DNA from 4 places in the Pantoea sp. S18 genome. Region 1 is predicted to be linked to each of the others. Evidence: predicted binding sites of a transcription regulator. Region 1 holds the regulator's gene; each other region holds the start of a gene.
The links. Region 1 encodes CRP, which controls carbon source genes, mostly activating them, when cyclic AMP is high. Its sites were predicted from a motif close to ATGTGANNNNNNTCACAT; they were not measured.

Region 1 (4,525 bases):
TCGCCTTCCGCAAGATTTTCCAGCAGCTGAATCTGCATGCGGCGGAACTCGAGGGCGACAGTTTCCATCGCTTCACGCGTCCCGAAATGGACATGGCGATCCGCAAAGCGCGCGATCTCGGTCGCCACATCAGCTACTTCGGCCCGGAAGCCAATGATTTCGGCCTACTGGAGCAGACGTTCAAACATTACGGCCAAACCGGCCTCGGCGAATCACGCAAATATCTGCACACCTACGATGAAGCGGTGCCGTGGAATCAGGTGCCGGGTACTTTCACGCCGTGGCAGCCGCTGCCGGAAAACACCGATGTGCTGTTTTATGAAGGCTTGCACGGCGGCGTGGTCACGCAGCAGCAAAATGTGGCGGAGCATGTCGATCTGCTGGTTGGTGTGGTGCCGATTGTTAACCTTGAGTGGATTCAGAAGCTGGTGCGTGACACCGGCGAGCGCGGACATTCACGCGAAGCAGTAATGGATTCGGTGGTACGTTCGATGGAGGATTACATTAACTTCATCACGCCGCAGTTCTCGCGCACCCACATTAACTTCCAGCGCGTGCCGACCGTTGATACCTCAAATCCGTTTGCCGCCCGCGAAATTCCCTCGCTCGACGAAAGCTTCGTGGTGATTCATTTTCGCGGTCTGGAAGGCATCGCGTTCCCCTATCTGCTGGCGATGATTCAGGGATCGTTTATTTCCCACATCAATACGCTGGTGGTGCCGGGCGGCAAAATGGGATTGGCGATGGAGCTGATTATGCTGCCGCTGGTTCAGCGACTGATTGAAGGGAAACGGATTGAGTAGGTTTGGTGCGGGCTGTGAAAAGGGAGGCATGAATGCCTCCCCTACGACCGATTACAACTCGACAACCTCATAGCTGTGGGTAATTTCCACGCCTTTACCAAGCATGATCGCCACCGAGCAATATTTTTCTGCCGACAGGTCAACCGCGCGCGCAACCGCTTTATCGCTCAACGCTTTGCCGCTGACAATAAAATGCAGGTTGATGGTGGTAAAAATGCGTGGCGCCTCTTCACGGCGTTCTGAGGTGAGTTTCACTTCGCAATCGGCCACATCGCTGCGCCCTTTTTGCAGGATCGACACCACATCAATGGCGCTACAGCCGCCTGCGGCCATCAGCACCATCTCCATTGGACTTGGCGCTTTATCACCGGAATTACCGTCCATTAATACCTGATGGCCAGATGAGGATTCTCCGAGAAAGGTAAGACCTTCCACCCATTTCACTCGTGCCTGCATTATTCTCTCTCCTGAAGCGGCGGTTTTGCCGCCAGAGTACGCTTTCACCTGACAAACAGCAATCCAGAGTAATCCCCCTTTTGCTGAAGCGAGACAACACAAGACAGCTCGCAAAAGCTGTGCTACAAACAGTGCTGAAAATATTTTCGTCATCACAGACGAAGGCCGGAAGAATCAAAAGCGTAGCTTAAGAGTCCACCCGGAATAATTTTTCCATTACTGGAAACGCTCGACGATTAAACCGCCTGACAGGGAAAAATGCCCCCTGTATTTTGGGCACGATTACAACAGAGGATAATAGCGAATGGTTCTCGGCAAACCGCAAACAGACCCTACACTCGAATGGTTCCTGTCCCATTGCCATATTCACAAATATCCATCCAAAAGCACGCTCATCCATCAGGGTGAGAAAGCGGAAACGCTGTACTACATCGTAAAAGGTTCCGTAGCGGTACTGATTAAAGATGAAGAAGGCAAAGAGATGATTCTCTCCTACCTCAATCAGGGAGATTTCATCGGCGAACTCGGTCTTTTCGAAGAAGGCCAGGAACGTAGTGCCTGGGTACGTGCGAAGTCTGCCTGCGAAGTGGCTGAAATTTCATACAAAAAATTCCGTCAGCTGATTCAGGTAAACCCGGATATTTTAATGCGACTTTCGTCGCAAATGGCGCGTCGTCTGCAAGTCACATCTGAGAAAGTGGGCAACCTTGCCTTCCTCGATGTAACCGGACGTATCGCGCAAACGCTGCTAAATCTGGCCAAACAGCCAGATGCGATGACTCACCCAGACGGGATGCAAATCAAAATTACCCGTCAGGAGATTGGTCAGATCGTGGGCTGCTCACGCGAAACCGTGGGCCGTATCCTGAAAATGCTGGAAGATCAGAACCTGATCTCCGCACACGGTAAAACCATCGTCGTTTACGGCACCCGCTAATTTCTTCTCACCCACGGCGTGATGGCAACATCGCGCCGTTTCTATTTGCGATGAGCTGATGTGGCGCCGAATCATCTATCATCCCGAAGTTAACTATGCGCTGCGGCAAACGCTGGTGCTGTGCCTGCCTGTGGCTCTCGGCTGGCTGTTTGGCGATCTGCAAAAAGGTCTGCTGTTCTCGTTAGTGCCTGCCTGCTGCAACATGGCGGGGCTGGATACGCCGCACAAACGCTTCTTCAAACGCCTGATTGTGGGTGGTTCGCTGTTTGCCACCGGCAGTTTCCTGATGCAAATCCTTACTGCTTACCAGATTCCGTTGCCGCTGATTTTGCTGGCGCTGCCGCTGCTGATTGGCGTGACCGGCGAAATCGGTCCGCTGCATGCGCGCTTACTGCCCGCAACGCTCATCGCCGCCATCTTTACGCTCAGCTTAGTGGGACGCATGCCGATGTGGGTGCCGCCGCTGCTCTACATCGGCGGCACGCTGTGGTACGGCTTATTCAACTGGTTCTGGTTCTGGCTGTGGAAAGAGCAGCCGATGCGCGAATCGCTCAGCCTGCTGTTCCGCGAGCTGGCCGATTATTGCGATGCCAAATATACCTTACTGACGCAGCTGACCGATCCAGAAAAAGCGCTGCCACCGCTGCTGGCGCGTCAGCAAAAGGCGGTCGATCTCATCACCACCTGCTACCAGCAAATGCATATGCTGTCGGCCAGCCGCGATAACAGCCACAAACGCCTGACGCGCGCTTTCCAGGTGGCGCTGGATTTACAGGAACACATCTCGGTGAGTTTGCATCAGCCTGAAGAGGTGCAGAGGCTGGTTGAAGAGAGCCACGCCGAAGCGGTGATTCGCTGGAACGCCAAAATCATCTCGGCGCGACTGCGCGTGCTGGCGGATGCGATTCTCTACCATCAGCTGCCAGACCGTTTCCACATGGAGAAACAGCTCGGCGCGCTGGAGAAAATTGCGCGCCAGCATCCGGATAATCCGGTCGGTAACTTCTGCCTGTATCACTTCAGCCGCATCGCCCGCGTATTGCGTACGCAGAAGCCGCTCTACACGCGTGACCTGATGGCCGATCGCCAGCGCCGTTTGCCGCTGTTGCCGGCGCTGCGCAGTTATCTGTCATTCAAATCCACCGCGTTGCGCACGGCGGCACGCTTCGCCGTGATGCTGATGTTTGGCAGCTCGCTGGCGCTGTTCTTCAACATCCCCAAACCTTACTGGATTCTGATGACCATCATGTTCGTCAGCCAGAACGGTTACAGCGCGACGCGCGTGCGCATCCAGCACCGTGCACTGGGCACCTTTGCCGGTTTGCTGATCGCCGCCGCCTCGTTACGGCTGGCGGTGCCGGAATCAATCACGCTGCTGTTTATGCTGGGGATCACGCTGGCGAGTTATCTGATTACGCGTAAATATTACGGCTGGTCGATGATTGGCTTCACCGTCACGGCGGTGTATTCGCTGCAGCTGCTGTCGCTCAACGGCGCACAGTTTCTGCTGCCGCGCATGATGGATACCTTGATGGGCTGCTTGATTGCCTTCGCCGGGATGATTTGGCTGTGGCCGCAGTGGCAAAGCGGGCTGCTGCGCAAGAACGCGCACGATGCGCTGGAAGCCTATCAGGAAGCTCTGCGAATGTTGTTGGGACCGGAACAGTCGCCGGAGAAACTGGCATATCAGCGCATGAAGGTTAATCAGGCGCACAACGCGCTGTTCAACTCATTGAACCAGGCATCGAGCGAGCCAGGCTTTAATTTGCAATACCTGAAAGATATGCGCATGTGGGTTACGCACAGTCAGTTTATCGTCGAGCATATTAACGCCATGACGATTCTGGCGCGTGAGCACACCATGTTGACGGCGAAGCTAGCGGAACGTTATCTGCAATCCTGTGAAATCGCGCTGCAGCGTTGTCAGCAGCGGCTGGCGTATGACGGGCCGGGCAACGACAGCAATATTCTGGAAGCGCCGGAGAATCTCAATGAAGGGCCGGTGACGATTGTCGAACAGCATGTGAAGCGGATTTTGCAGCACCTCAGCGTGATGCACACCATCTCTTCACTGGCGTGGAGCCAGCGACCGCATCATGGCCGCTGGCTCAAGGTGTTACGTCCGAAAGCGGATTAAGCAGCCAGCACCTTTTCAATCGCGCTGGCGAAACGCGTCATGCCTTCGGCGATATCGGTAGGTTCAATCACCAGCGACGGCACAAAACGAATCACGTCGGTACCGGCAGTGAGAATCATCAGCCCTTCCGCTGCAGAAGCATTGAGGATGTCACGCGCCTTGCTGGCGAACTGCGGCTTCAGCGCGGCACCA
Region 2 (4,525 bases), 320 kb from region 1:
CCGTCAGCGCTGAAGATGGCAAACGCCAGCGCATCGTCATCCTGATCGCCACGATGATGACGCAGGATCGACTTGGTTTTAGGCAGTTTTTCGTCCTGGAGCGAGGTGGGATCGAGCGTAATTAAACGTTTGGCGAACAGCATTTGCTGAGTATCAAATAGCTCGTCTACCGTATCGCGGGTTTGGTGCCAGGAGCTGAGGCTGGCCAGGCCGCCGCACAGCATAATCAGCAGCACAAAGCCGATGGCGAGGCGCAGAAACAGACTCATTCCGCCGCTCCCAGCGTATAACCGACGCCGTGTACGGTACGAATAAACTGGCTGCCGAGTTTCTTGCGCAGATGATGAATGTGCACTTCCACCGCATTGCTGGAGACATCTTCATCCCAGCTGTAGAGCTTTTCTTCCAGCTGACTGCGCGTCAGCACGCGGCCAGGATTGCGCAGAAACAGCTCCAGTAGCGCCAGTTCGCGGCTCTTCAGGCTGACGGCTTCGCCATCGCACTGCACGCTGTGGCTGCCGGGCGCCATCACCACTTTGCCGTGTTTGAGTTCTGGCTGCAGTTGGCCGTGACGGCGACGGATCAACGCCTGCAAGCGTGCCGCCACTTCTGTTAATGCAAACGGCTTGCACAGGTAATCGTCAGCGCCGAGCTGCAATCCTTGCACGCGCTGATCGAGCGCATCGCGCGCGGTAAGAATCAGCACCGGCACATCCTGTCCTTGCTGGCGCCACTGACGCAGGATATCCAGACCATCGCGTTCTGGCAGCGATAGATCCAGCACCACCGCGTCCCAGGGCGCGGCCGCCAACGCCTGAAATCCGGCTTCGCCGGAGACAAACCAATCCACGCTGAAACCGAGTTTGGTCAACCCGACTTTCAAACCGTCGCCAATCAGCGTGTCATCTTCAATCAGTAAAATGCGCATCAACTCTCCTTCTGTTAAGCGGAGTTATACGAAGCACAATCACTCTTGTACAGCGAAAGTCCCAGCAAATAGACTATTTTTCATGAATGTTAGCTCAACGGATTCTCTTAAGATCCTGTTAAGAACCTTGTGGTGAAATAGCTCCCGTAAACCAACACATTCATGGAAAAGAGGTGACATATGAAAAAATCTGCAGCCCTGTTAGCTATCATCGCTCTGGCCGCCACGCCGGTTCTTGCCGCTCAACAAGGTGGCTTTGTTGATCCGAATGCACCCTCCACGCAGGTGAAGTCTGGTGGTTTCAAAGCCGATAACACCAGCGTTGTCACGGTGAAACAGGCCGAAGAGATGAAGGACGATAGCTGGATCACCGTGCGCGGTACGCTTGAGAAGCAAATCGGTGATGAGGATTATCAGTTCCGTGATGCCACCGGCACCATGAAGGTCGAGATCGATCATAAACGCTGGAACGGTTTGACCATCACGCCGAAGGATCAGGTTGAACTGACCGGCGAACTGGATAAAGATTTCAACTCCATCGAACTGGACGTGAAACAGGTACGTAAACTGCCTTAATCCCTGCTTCGGGGCCGCAGCAGCGGCTCCAACATCCCACCAAACTCAAATTCTCTCTGGCACAAGCGAAACGTTTCGATGGCGATCACATTTCCGTGATGCCGCCATTGAGTTGCCGTGCGCATTTTATACACTCCCGATCAGCGAAACGTTTCGCTGTGGAGTGGAATAAATGAAAAAAGGTCGCTTGTTAAACGCTGAAGTCTCTCATGTGATTGCTCGCCTGGGGCACACCGATACGCTGACGATTGCAGATGCAGGCTTGCCGATTCCGGCTGGTCCACAGCGCATCGATCTGGCGTTAACGCCGGGTACGCCCGAATTTTTACAGGTGGTTGAGGTTGTCACGCAGGAGATGCAGGTCGAAAGCGCCCTGATGGCGGAGGAGATTAAGCAGCACAATCCGCAGCTCCATAGCGCACTGCTCGCCGTGCTCGAAGCCTTGCAACAGCACCAGGGAAATATCATCACCATCCGTTACACCAGCCATGAACAATTCAAACAACAAACGCAGCGTAGTCAGGCGGTCATTCGCAGCGGAGAGTGTTCTCCGTATGCGAATGTCATCCTGAGCGCCGGCGTGACCTTCTGAGGCCGCTATGCAACCGTTATTGCAACTCAAAGGGATTGAAAAGTCGTTTCCTGGCGTTAAAGCGCTGAATGGCGCATCGCTCGCCGTTTATGCGGGACGCGCAATGGCGCTGGTGGGCGAAAACGGCGCGGGCAAATCCACCATGATGAAAGTGCTGACCGGCATATACAGCATGGATGCCGGTTCTATGCAGTGGCTCGGTAAGGATGTGGCGTTCTCTGGCCCGAAAGCGTCGCAGGAAGCGGGTATTGGCATTATCCATCAGGAACTTAACCTGATTCCGCAATTGACCGTCGCCGAGAATATCTTCCTTGGCCGCGAATTTGTTAACCGCTTTGGCCGCATCGAATGGAAAAAGATGTACGCCGAGGCGGATGCGCTATTAAAGCGCCTCAATCTGCGCTTCAACAGCCACAAGCTGGTGGGCGATTTGTCGATTGGCGATCAGCAGATGGTGGAGATCGCCAAAGTGCTCAGCTTCGAGTCGAAAGTCATCATTATGGATGAACCGACCGATGCGCTGACCGATACCGAAACGCTGTCGCTGTTCCGCGTCATCAACGAACTGAAAGCGCAGGGCTGCGGCATCGTCTATATCTCGCACCGCATGAAAGAGATCTTCGAGATTTGCGATGACGTCACCGTGTTCCGCGATGGGCAGTTTATTGCCGAGCGTGCGGTGTGCGATCTCAGCGAAGAGAGCCTGATCGAGATGATGGTCGGCCGCAAGCTGGAAGATCAATATCCGCGTATCGATCAACAGCCGGGTGAGATCCGCTTAAAAGTTGAAAACCTCAGCGGTCCGGGCGTTGATGACGTCAGCTTTACGCTGCGCAAAGGGGAAATCCTTGGCGTGTCGGGCCTGATGGGCGCGGGACGTACCGAACTGATGAAAGTGCTGTACGGCGCGCTGCCGCGCAGTAAAGGTAAAGTCACGCTGAATGGCCGCGAAATCACCACCCGCTCCCCGCAAGACGGATTGGCGAACGGCATCGTTTATATCTCCGAAGATCGTAAGCGCGATGGTTTGGTGTTGGGCATGTCGGTGAAAGAGAACATGTCGCTGACCGCGCTGCGCTATTTCAGCACCGGCGCGGGCAACCTGAGACACAGCGACGAGCAGCTGGCGGTGGGCGATTTTATCCGCCTGTTCAACGTCAAAACCCCTTCAATGGAGCAGCCAATTGGCCTGCTTTCCGGCGGTAATCAGCAAAAAGTGGCGATTGCGCGCGGCCTGATGACGCGCCCTGATGTGTTGATTCTTGATGAGCCAACGCGCGGCGTCGATGTCGGGGCAAAGAAAGAAATTTATCAGTTAATTAACCAGTTTAAAGCCGAAGGGCTGAGCATCATTTTGGTGTCGTCGGAAATGCCCGAAGTGCTGGGCATGAGCGACCGCATCGTGGTGATGCATGAAGGCCATCTGAGTGGCGAATTTTCCCGTGAGCAAGCTACCCAGGAATCCCTGATGGCGGCGGCAGTCGGTAAGCAACACAGCGAGGAGTTAGTTGTATGAGCACCCAAACCTTACCCGCCAGCCGTCGCTGGTTCAGCAAAGCCTGGCTGCTGGAGCAGAAATCACTGATTGCATTGATCGTGCTGATCGCCGTGGTTGCCAGCCAGAGCCCGAACTTCTTCACGCTGGCCAACATGTTCAACATTCTGCAGCAGACCTCGGTCAACGCCATTATGGCGGTCGGCATGACGCTGGTGATTCTGACTTCGGGCATTGATCTGTCCGTGGGATCGCTGCTGGCGCTGACCGGCGCGGTGGCGGCATCGATTGTCGGATTAGAAGTGAATGCGCTGGTGGCCGTTGCGGCTTCGCTGGCGCTGGGAGCGGCAATTGGCGGTATTACCGGCGTGATTGTGGCGCGCGGCAAGGTACAGGCTTTCATCGCCACGCTGGTGATGATGTTGCTGCTGCGCGGCGTCACCATGGTTTACACCAACGGCAGCCCGATCAATACCGGCTTCAACGATAACGCCGATCTGTTTGGCTGGTTCGGTATTGGTCGTCCGCTGGGCATCCCAACGCCGGTGTGGCTGATGGTCGCGGTGTTTGGGTTGGCGTGGTACATGCTGCATCACACGCGCCTTGGCCGTTACATCTATGCGTTGGGTGGCAACGAAGCGGCTACACGTTTGTCAGGCATCAACGTTAATCGCGTCAAAATCATCGTTTATTCGCTGTGCGGCCTGCTGGCGGCATTGGCGGGCACCATCGAGGTGGCGCGTCTCTCTTCCGCACAACCTACCGCGGGCACCGGTTATGAACTGGATGCGATCGCGGCGGTGGTGCTGGGTGGTACCAGCCTGGCGGGCGGCAAAGGTCGCATCATGGGCACGCTGATTGGTGCGTTGATCCTCGGTTTCCTGAACAACGGCCTGAATCTGATGGGCGTATCGTCTTACTACCAAATGATTGT
Region 3 (4,525 bases), 800 kb from region 1:
GCACCTATATCGTTCAGCTGTGGGACGAGAGCAACCATCTGCGCGCCAGCTCGTGGCCGGGCCTGCATGCGCCGTTGCAGCTGAAAAAAGGCTGGACCGATTTGAAAGTCGGTGACTGTGGCGACGACTGTGAATGGCGTGTTTACACGCGGCCCGGCGAGCTGGGCAGTGAAATCGGCAATATTCAGGTGCTGCATAATATCGGCTACATGAAAAGTATCATGGTTAAGCGGGCGCTCTCCGCCATCATTCCGTTGGTGCTGATGATGCCGCTCTCACTGATTGTGATATGGCTGGTGGTGCGGGCGATAACGCGCGATTTGCGCGTGGCGTCGCGCCATATCGCAGCCCAGGAAACCCTGCATCCGCATAGCGTTTCACCTGATGGCTTGCCGGATGAAGTGCTGCCGCTGGTGGCAGCTTACAACGCTTTGCTGGATAGACTGCGCGCGGCATGGTCATCGCAGCGCCAGTTCCTCGAAGATGCGGCGCATGAGCTGCGCACGCCAGTCACCGCCGTGACTTTGCAGCTGGAGAATCTGCGGCAACATATTCAACCCGGTGAAGCCAGCCGCCAGTTCGATCAGCTGGAAGCGGGCGTAACGCGCACGCGCCATCTGGTGACGCAGCTGCTGAATATCTCACGTCAGGAAGATCAATCGGTGGTCGCCACGGTAGAAAGCATCGAGCTGGACGACCTGTTGAAAGAGAGCATTGAGCAGCTGATGGTGGTGGCAGATAAGCGCGGCATTGATATCGGCTTTAACGGCACCACGCATTATCGCCTGCACGCCAGCCGCTCCGATCTGCGTAGCCTGTTCGATAACCTGATCGGCAATGCGATGCTGCACACGCCGGAAGGTAGTTTGGTCGATGTGCTGCTGCATCGCGTCGGCAATCACACCGTGGTGGATATCGTCGATAACGGGCCCGGCATGGCGGAATCCTTTATCGAACGCGCCTTTGATCGCTTCACCCGTTCACCAGATGTGCAGGCGCAAGGCAGCGGCTTAGGCTTATCGATTGTGCGCAGCGTGGCGCAAAAGCATCAGATGCAGGTTGCGCTGTCGAACCGCCACGATCAGCAGGGCCAGATTGCCGGCCTGCAGGTGCGCGTTACACTCCCATAACCCCGCAAGGTCGCCATTCATGGCGACCTTGCAACCTATCGCACCATCCCCTCAACACCTTTTTCCCGACGAACGCGACAACGTAAACGGTTGCGGGGTTCCATTCGCCTCACGGCCTTTATGTGATAATGATCACATTTTCAGTGAATCAAACTGCAACACTTTTTGACAAACGTGACCAAAATCTATTTTCTATGCCTCTGTTACAGGCACATTACGCAAGCTTGAAAATCTGGCGACACAGACCGGATACGACAACTCACTGCCCATCCCCTGGGATCAATTTCACCCGATCGCGGCGACGGCCCGGCGATCAAAAGCATGTGGTTAACAATAATGAAATATAAAGCGTTGATAGCAGGGGCCTTATTGGCCAGCAGCTGGACTGGTGCGGCACAAGCGGCAGACAGCGATCCGCAGTACGTTTCTGACTGGTGGCATCAGAGCGTGAACGTGGTGGGCAGCTACCACACCCGTTTTGGACCACAGTTCAACAACGACGTGTATCTGGAATACGAAGCCTTTGCTAAAAAGGATTGGTTCGATTTCTATGGCTACCTCGATTTGACCAACTTCTTCGGCGTGGGCAACAGCAACGCAAACGGCGTGTTCGACCACGGTTCGCCGATGTTCATGGAAATTGAGCCACGTTTCTCGATCGATAAGCTGACCGGCACCGATCTCTCTTTTGGTCCGTTTAAAGAGTGGTACTTCGCCAACAACTACATCTATGACATGGGTCGCAACAGCGATAGCCGTCAGAACACCTGGTACATGGGTCTCGGCACCGACATCGATACGCACAGCGATATCGGCCTGTCGCTGAACGTTTACGCGAAATACCAGTGGGAAAACTACGGTGCGGCGAACGAAAACAGCTGGGATGGTTATCGCTTCAAGGTGAAATACTTTGTGCCGATTACCGACCTGTGGGGCGGCAAGCTGAGCTATATCGGCTTCACCAACTTCGACTGGGGTTCAGATCTGCGTGATGAGTCCGATCGTTCACGTACCAGCAACTCGATTGCATCGAGCCACATTCTGTCGCTGAACTACGATCACTGGCATGTTTCAACTGTGGCGCGTTACTTCCACAACGGCGGCCAGTGGGCTGACGGCCAGGAGCTGAACTTCGGTAACGGTCCGTTTGAAGTGAAATCGACCGGTTGGGGTTATTATTTGGTGGTGGGTTACAACTTCTAATCGCGTGAAACGGTCGCCATGGGATGGTGCAGCCGGTAAGAAGGTCGCCATGAATGGCGACCCTACGGTGTAGGGTGCGCATTATGCGCACCGTTTTAATGACGATGATGAAAGCCAACTCATTAATGCACACCTGGTTGAACACCGCACTCACCTAAATCTGCGGCTTATACGCATTCACCATCCACGGCACGCCGAACTTATCGGTCAACATGCCAAAGCCATTGGCCCAGAACGTCGGAGCCCAGCTTTTCGTCACTTCACCGCCCGCTGACAACGCCTCAAACCAACGCTTGCCTTGCGCCTCATCCGGCGTGGATAAACTCACGGCAAAACCGCCATACGCCGCCTGCGGTGCGCCGTCGCTCATCATAATCTCGCCCTGCCCGATGCGCAGATGGGCATGCATAATCTGCTCCGGCGAAAAGCTCACGCCCGAGATACAACCTTCATCCTCAACCGGCGTTTCATCCGGCATATCGCCATAAGTCATCTTGAACAGCAGCTCGCCATCGGTGGCGTCGAGGTAGAAGGCAATCGCCTCTTCGCAGCGACCGCTGTAAAACACATACGGGGTAACTTGCATGGTCTGTACTCCATAAAGGGAACGTCCACTGCAAGTGTAGTGCGCATTATTTATACAGTTGCGAGCCAGGCCGCACTCTTACCTTTGCTGACAGTAGCGCCGAAACAGCTGCGCCATATAGGCGCTCATCGGCGTCAGCGCGGTGTCTTTGCGCTGGATAAGATAGAAAGTGGCTTTCGGTAAGGGTTCGTCGAGTTCGAGGGAAATCAGCTGGCCGCCGTGCGTCGGGTCTTCAATCACATCGCGCGAAATAATGCTGACGAAATCGCTCTGCGCCACCAGGCTGGTGCAGGCCATAAAGGTCTCGCAGGTGACGACGATTTTCGGCGCCATGCCACGTTCGCCAAACAGATCGTGCAGCAGCCGATAATAGCTCCCTTGCGGCGTCGGCATGGTCCAGTCGCAATGCTGCAGCTCGGCCAGCGTGCGCGCGTGCGCCATCGGATGCCCTTTGCGCATCACCACCTGATAATCACGCTCCATCAGCCGTTCAAACACCAATTCCTGATCGAGATGATTTTTATCATAGGTGTTGATGGTGAAATCCAATTCGCCCTGACGCAGTTCATGCACCATCGAAACCAGCTGGCCTTCAACAATTCGCACCTTAACCAGCGGATACTCGCGATGAAACTGATTGATCACCTGCGGCATGACGGTGCGCGCAATACTGCCGCCCACGCCGATGTTGACGCGCCCGCCGGCTAATCCCAGCCGCTGCTGAATATCTTCCTGCGCCACCCGCAGCTCTTCCAGAACCAGGCTGGCGTGCTTAAAAAAGTTATCACCGATATCGGTCAGCGTAACGCCCTGCTGTCGCCGCTCGAACAGACGCGCGCCCAGCGCCAGCTCCAGTTCCTGAATCGCTTTGGTCAGCGCAGGCTGTGAAAGTCCGGACAAGCGGCTGGCGGCGCGGATGCTGCCCTGACGCGCCACGTCAACAAACGCGCGCAGCTGATGAAGTTTAAGATTGGCAGTCATAGTTTGATGATAACCGTTGTTTATCAGTAGCAAGATATTCGCATCTTATGCGCGGCAAAACCAATGTGTAGATTCGGATGAATGCATAAAAAACCAACACAAAGGAAATGCCGATGAAAACCCTTTCTGACCTCGTCAACGCACGCATCCCGCAGATGCAAGCCTGGCGACGCGATCTGCACCACTTTGCCGAATCGGGCTGGCTGGAGTTCCGCACCGCCACGTTGGTGGCTGAAGAGCTGCATCGTCTTGGTTATCAACTCAAGCTGGGCCGCGAGGTGATCGATGCCGACTCGCGCATGGGATTGCCCTCTGATGAGGTGCTGGCACAGCAGGAAGCGCGCGCGCTGGAGCAAGGCGCGCTGCCGCAGTGGCTTAAGCACTTCTCCGGCGGATTTTGTGGCGTGGTCGCCACGCTGGACACCGGTCGTCCGGGTCCGGTGATGGGTTTCCGCGTGGATATGGATGCGCTCGATCAGAACGAAAGCCGCGCCGCCGATCATCTGCCAACGCGCGAAGGCTTTGCCTCCTGCAATCCCGGCATGATGCACGCCTGCGGTCACGACGGCCACACCACCATCGGCCTGGCGCTGGCGGGCGTATTAATGGAGATGAAAGCGCAGCT
Region 4 (4,525 bases), 460 kb from region 1:
ACGCTCATCGCGTCGCCAGCAACCGGTGAACCGGCAACAGCCTGACCTTTCGACTGCGCTTTCATATCCTGCATGCGCTGCGTCGCCGCTTCGATATCGTCATCTTCTTTCACTTTGCTGGTTTTCAGCAGGATTGAAGAGACCACGAAGGAGACGGCAAATGCAGCGATGATGGCCGCGATGTTCGCGAAGTAAGCGCCTTTTGGCGTCATCGCCAGCACGGCCAGGATGGAACCTGGAGAAGCAGGAGAAACCAGGCCGCCGTTCAGCAGCGTCAAGGTGAACACGCCAGTCATACCGCCAAGGATAACTGCCAGCAACAGACGCGGCGCCATCAGCACGTATGGGAAGTAAATTTCGTGGATACCACCCAGGAAGTGGATGATCGCTGCACCGCCTGCAGATTGTTTAGCGCTACCGCGACCAAACATCATGTAGGCAACCAGCACGCCCATACCCGGACCTGGGTTAGCTTCAATCAGGAAGAAGATTGATTTGCCGGCCTCGCTCGCCTGCTGGATACCCAGTGGAGAGAAGATACCGTGGTTGATGGCGTTGTTGAGGAACAGGATTTTCGCCGGTTCAACAAAGATCGACGTCAGTGGCAGCAGGTTGTTCTGCACCATCAGATTCACGCCAGCGGCGAGAATGTGTGACAGGCCTTCAACCAGTGGACCGATTGCCAGGAACGCTAACAGCGCCAGCAGCATACCGATGATACCGGCCGAGAAGTTGTTAACCAGCATCTCGAAGCCGCTTTTGATCTTGCCATCAACGGCGCGGTCAAAGGACTTGATCGCCCAGCCGCCAAGCGGGCCGGCAATCATGGAGCCGAGGAACATCGGCATATCGGCACCGACGATCACGCCCATGGTGGTGATTGCACCGACCACGCCACCGCGATCGCCGCCAACCAGACGTCCACCGGTGAAACCAATCAGCAGCGGCAGCAGGTAGGTGATCATTGGGCCGACGAGTTTCGCCAGCGTTTCGTTTGGAATCCATCCGGTTGGGATGAACAGCGCAGTGATGATACCCCATGCGATAAACGCACCGATGTTAGGCATCACCATATTACTCAGAAAGCGACCAAAGCTCTGAACCTTGACCTTTACTGATGAGGACATAAACCCACCCCTTATTGAGACGCGCTGCAATAAGAGAGCGCGTTTGTTTTTGTTTGAACGTTACGGCGGGGGCCGTGGCATTACTGTATGCACGCGGACTCTAGCACTAGTTTATTACGCTGCGTAGAGCAGCACCTAAGTGTGATGCAGATCACGCTAAGTTGGGGTGGTTGGGGTGCAATAAGGTGATGCTGATCACAAAAAGACGCTGTAAGAAAGCAACGATGCCGAAAAATTAAGCAAAACAAGATGATGAATGTGACTTAAGTCACCTTTTGCAGTAGGTGCTTTGTTGTGTAAATGTGATCAATGTCACAAACTATTTTTGGTCGAAAATGCGCCAGATCACAATATGCTGCAGCAGAAAAGTGAGCTGTAAGGAAGTGACGAAATTCTGAAAAGAAACGAATGGCTTGTAGGGTCGCCATTGATGGCGACCACTAAAATATATCGGCTGTTATAACCCGCCTTGCACCGCATTTTGCGCTTGCGTCAGCGCCTGCGCATTGCTGGAGAGATTGCTCATCAGCGTGTTGTACTGCGTTGCCTGATCCTGCGTTGGGAACTGCACGCCGCCATCGTTGAAGGTTACGCGTGTGCCTTGCGATTGCAGATAGTCGCCGGTTTGCACCGCCGCCTGGCTCAGCGCCTGCAGCTGTGGCAGCAGCGGAATCAGCGTGCTGGCTGGCTGCGTTACCACTTTGGTAAACGCGGCGTCGTAGACTTTCTTCAGGTCATCCGGCTGTTTCAGCGTGGCTTTGCTGCTGTCCGCCTGCATTTTGGCGCTCTGAATCTGCTGGGTCAGCACGCTCAGATTACCGCTGGCCTGGCGCAGGCTATCGCGGCGCGTCAGGTAATCCTGCGGTACACGAATCGCCGCTAACTCATCAACCACCGGACGCATACCTTGCTCAATCGCCTGATTGGTCTGCTGCGAGAAACCATACAGGATGGCGTAATCGCTGGCGTAGTTACCGAAGGTCTGCTTCTGATTTTCACTCAGGCTTGGCAGATGTTCGCCGCTGCGCATCACTGTGTTCTGAAGGAAGTCACTGAACGCTTTACGCTGATCGCCCTCTTTGTCGCCACAGGCCGTAAGTTGCAGCACGACCAAGGCACTGACCATCAGCATGCCGGTGCGCATCCAGATGCGGGAAATTCCTGACGCCATGATTAACTCCTGTTATGGCAAATTCGATTCGGTGGGAATGGTCCTAAAGGATAGTGCAATGGCCTGGCGGGTACAACGGGCGGCGTTTGCCTGGTGCGCATAAATGCGCACCAGGCAAGGAAATAGCGGAATTCGTAGGGTCACCATTTATGGTGTAATGCCGATCAGCTAAGCACAAAGCGACTTTCGTTCGCCTCTTGCTGAGGCAGTTGCAGCACCTTCGTGCGGCGACCGAGCAGAGGACGCCTGGCCGCGCCCTCTGCACTCCCGGGCCTTGCGCCAGCCCAACCCGCCGCTGCGCGGTACCTTCACTCATTCACGATTCCTGACGGACCGGTGTCGATTCGCTCCTGCTCAGCGCCACCTCTCGCCGCATCCATGCGGCTCGCCCTGGAATCCCTCGTTCGCTCAGCGGGTTCGGATGTCGCCTCAACACCCGCGCTGCAGCAACAATGCATTTTCCTGGCTCACAATCGCTGCAAATCCCGTAGGGTCACCATTTATGGTGACCGTTTTAACACGTTAAATCAGAACACCAGCGCCTGCCCATCCTTACGGCTTTCGGTGGCGGCGATGTAGAAGCCTTGCGGATCGCGCACAATCGCCTGCGCACCGCCGAAGTTATAGCCGAGCAGCGGATCTTCCAGCGTAATTTGATGCCCCATCTCGCGCAGCTTTGCCTGCACGTTACGGTCGATGCCCGGCTCAACCACCACCGCACGCCCTTGCTCAACGCGCCAGCGCGGGGCATCAATCGCTGCCTGCGGGTTTTGCTTGTGCTGCATGATGCGCAGCGCCATCTGCAAATGACCTTGTGCCTGCATCGGGCCGCCCATCACGCCAAACGACATCAGCGGCTGACCGTCACCATCGAGGGCAAACGCCGGAATGATGGTGTGGAACGGACGCTTACCGCCGGCCACCACATTGGGATGCTGCGGATCGAGTGAGAAACCGCAGCCACGGTTTTGCAGGCTGATGCCGGTGCCCGGCACCACCACGCCAGAACCGAAGCCCATGTAGTTTGACTGTATAAAGGAAACCATCATGCCGCTGGCATCGGCGGTAGAGAGATACACCGTGCCGCTCTGCTGCGGGGAACCAAAGGTAAAATCCCCGGCCTGATCAGGATTAATCAGCTGCGCGCGCTGTTTCAAATATTCATCGCTTAGCAGCAGTTCCGCCGGGAACTCGAGGTGATCGTAATCGCTGACGTAACGATCCAGATCGGCTAGCGCCAGTTTCATCGCTTCAATCGACAGATGCAGCCACGGCACCGAATCCGGTTGATAGCGGCCAATATCCCACTGTTCGAGAATGCCCAGTGCAATCAAGGTGGCGATGCCCTGACCGTTCGGTGGCAACTCCTGCACCGATCCGCCCGCAAACGGGCGCGATAACAATTCAACCCAATCAGCGCGATGATTTTTCAGATCATCAAGGCTGAGCGCCGCGCCATGCTGCTCAGCAAATGCCACTATCTTTTCAGCCAGCTCACCACGATAGAAGGCTTCACCGCGCGTTTCGGCGATTTTTTGCAGCGTTTCCGCTTGCGCCGGATTGCGGAACAGTTCTCCAGCACGCGGCGGGCGACCCTCAGGTGCAAAGCACTCGACAAAACCAGGCTGATCTTTGAGCTTGTTGTAGGCGCGCTGCCACAGATGACCAATCAACGGTGAAATCGGGAAACCGTCACGCGCGTATTCGATGGCCGGTTGCGCCAGCGTGGTAAGCGGCAGCGTGCCAAAGCGTTCGGCCAGCTCAACCCACGCCGAAACCGCGCCCGGCACGGTGACTGCTTCCCAGCCGATTTCCGGCATGGCATCGCGTCCGGCAAAGCGTTCCGGGTTCCATGCCGCAGGCGAGCGGCCTGAGGCATTCAAACCGTGCAGTTTTTTGCCATCCCAGATAATCGCAAAGGCGTCACTGCCGAGGCCGTTACCGCTGGGCTCCAGCACGGTTAACGCCATCGCACTGGCAATCGCCGCATCCACCGCATTGCCGCCCTGTTGCAGCATGCGCATCCCGGCCTGCGCCGCCAGCGGTTGTGAGGTGGCAACCGCGTTGCGTCCCATCATCGGTACGCGGTGTGAGGCATAGCTGACGTTAAAATCCAGTTCACTCATGATCGTTCCTTAGTGTGAGTCATCGCGTGGGTCGAGCGCGTCGCGCAAACCGTCGCCCAGCAGGTTGAAGCCCTGCACGGTGAGAAAAATAGCCAGACCGG

Region 2: a site for CRP is predicted at 1,578-1,595, ahead of rbsD (D-ribose pyranase). Genes of this name have one in related genera too.
Region 3: a site for CRP is predicted at 1,251-1,268, ahead of VIJ98_RS01870 (nucleoside-specific channel-forming protein Tsx). Genes of this name have one in related genera too.
Region 4: a site for CRP is predicted at 1,311-1,328, ahead of VIJ98_RS00455 (PTS mannitol transporter subunit IICBA). Genes of this name have one in related genera too.

What each region holds. Positions count from the first base shown of each region.
Region 1 covers NZ_CP142688.1:3,926,827-3,931,351, forward strand. Annotated here, with positions in the region: gene VIJ98_RS18315 (phosphoribulokinase) at 1-803, shown strand, start outside; gene VIJ98_RS18320 (OsmC family protein) at 855-1,259, opposite strand; gene crp (cAMP-activated global transcriptional regulator CRP) at 1,564-2,196, shown strand; gene VIJ98_RS18330 (YccS/YhfK family putative transporter) at 2,255-4,333, shown strand; gene VIJ98_RS18335 (aspartate aminotransferase family protein) at 4,330-4,525, opposite strand, start outside.
Region 2 covers NZ_CP142688.1:4,249,813-4,254,337, reverse strand. Annotated here, with positions in the region: gene qseC (quorum sensing histidine kinase QseC) at 1-269, opposite strand, end outside; gene qseB (quorum sensing response regulator transcription factor QseB) at 266-928, opposite strand; gene VIJ98_RS19825 (YgiW/YdeI family stress tolerance OB fold protein) at 1,109-1,504, shown strand; gene rbsD (D-ribose pyranase) at 1,677-2,096, shown strand; gene rbsA (ribose ABC transporter ATP-binding protein RbsA) at 2,104-3,612, shown strand; gene rbsC (ribose ABC transporter permease) at 3,609-4,525, shown strand, end outside.
Region 3 covers NZ_CP142688.1:427,719-432,243, reverse strand. Annotated here, with positions in the region: gene VIJ98_RS01875 (HAMP domain-containing sensor histidine kinase) at 1-1,130, shown strand, start outside; gene VIJ98_RS01870 (nucleoside-specific channel-forming protein Tsx) at 1,467-2,333, shown strand; gene yjdN (VOC family metalloprotein YjdN) at 2,488-2,919, opposite strand; gene VIJ98_RS01860 (LysR family transcriptional regulator) at 2,998-3,900, opposite strand; gene VIJ98_RS01855 (amidohydrolase) at 4,014-4,525, shown strand, end outside.
Region 4 covers NZ_CP142688.1:94,315-98,839, forward strand. Annotated here, with positions in the region: gene VIJ98_RS00455 (PTS mannitol transporter subunit IICBA) at 1-1,127, opposite strand, end outside; gene VIJ98_RS00460 (DUF3053 domain-containing protein) at 1,585-2,298, opposite strand; gene VIJ98_RS00465 (gamma-glutamyltransferase family protein) at 2,826-4,424, opposite strand; gene VIJ98_RS00470 (ABC transporter permease) at 4,434-4,525, opposite strand, start outside.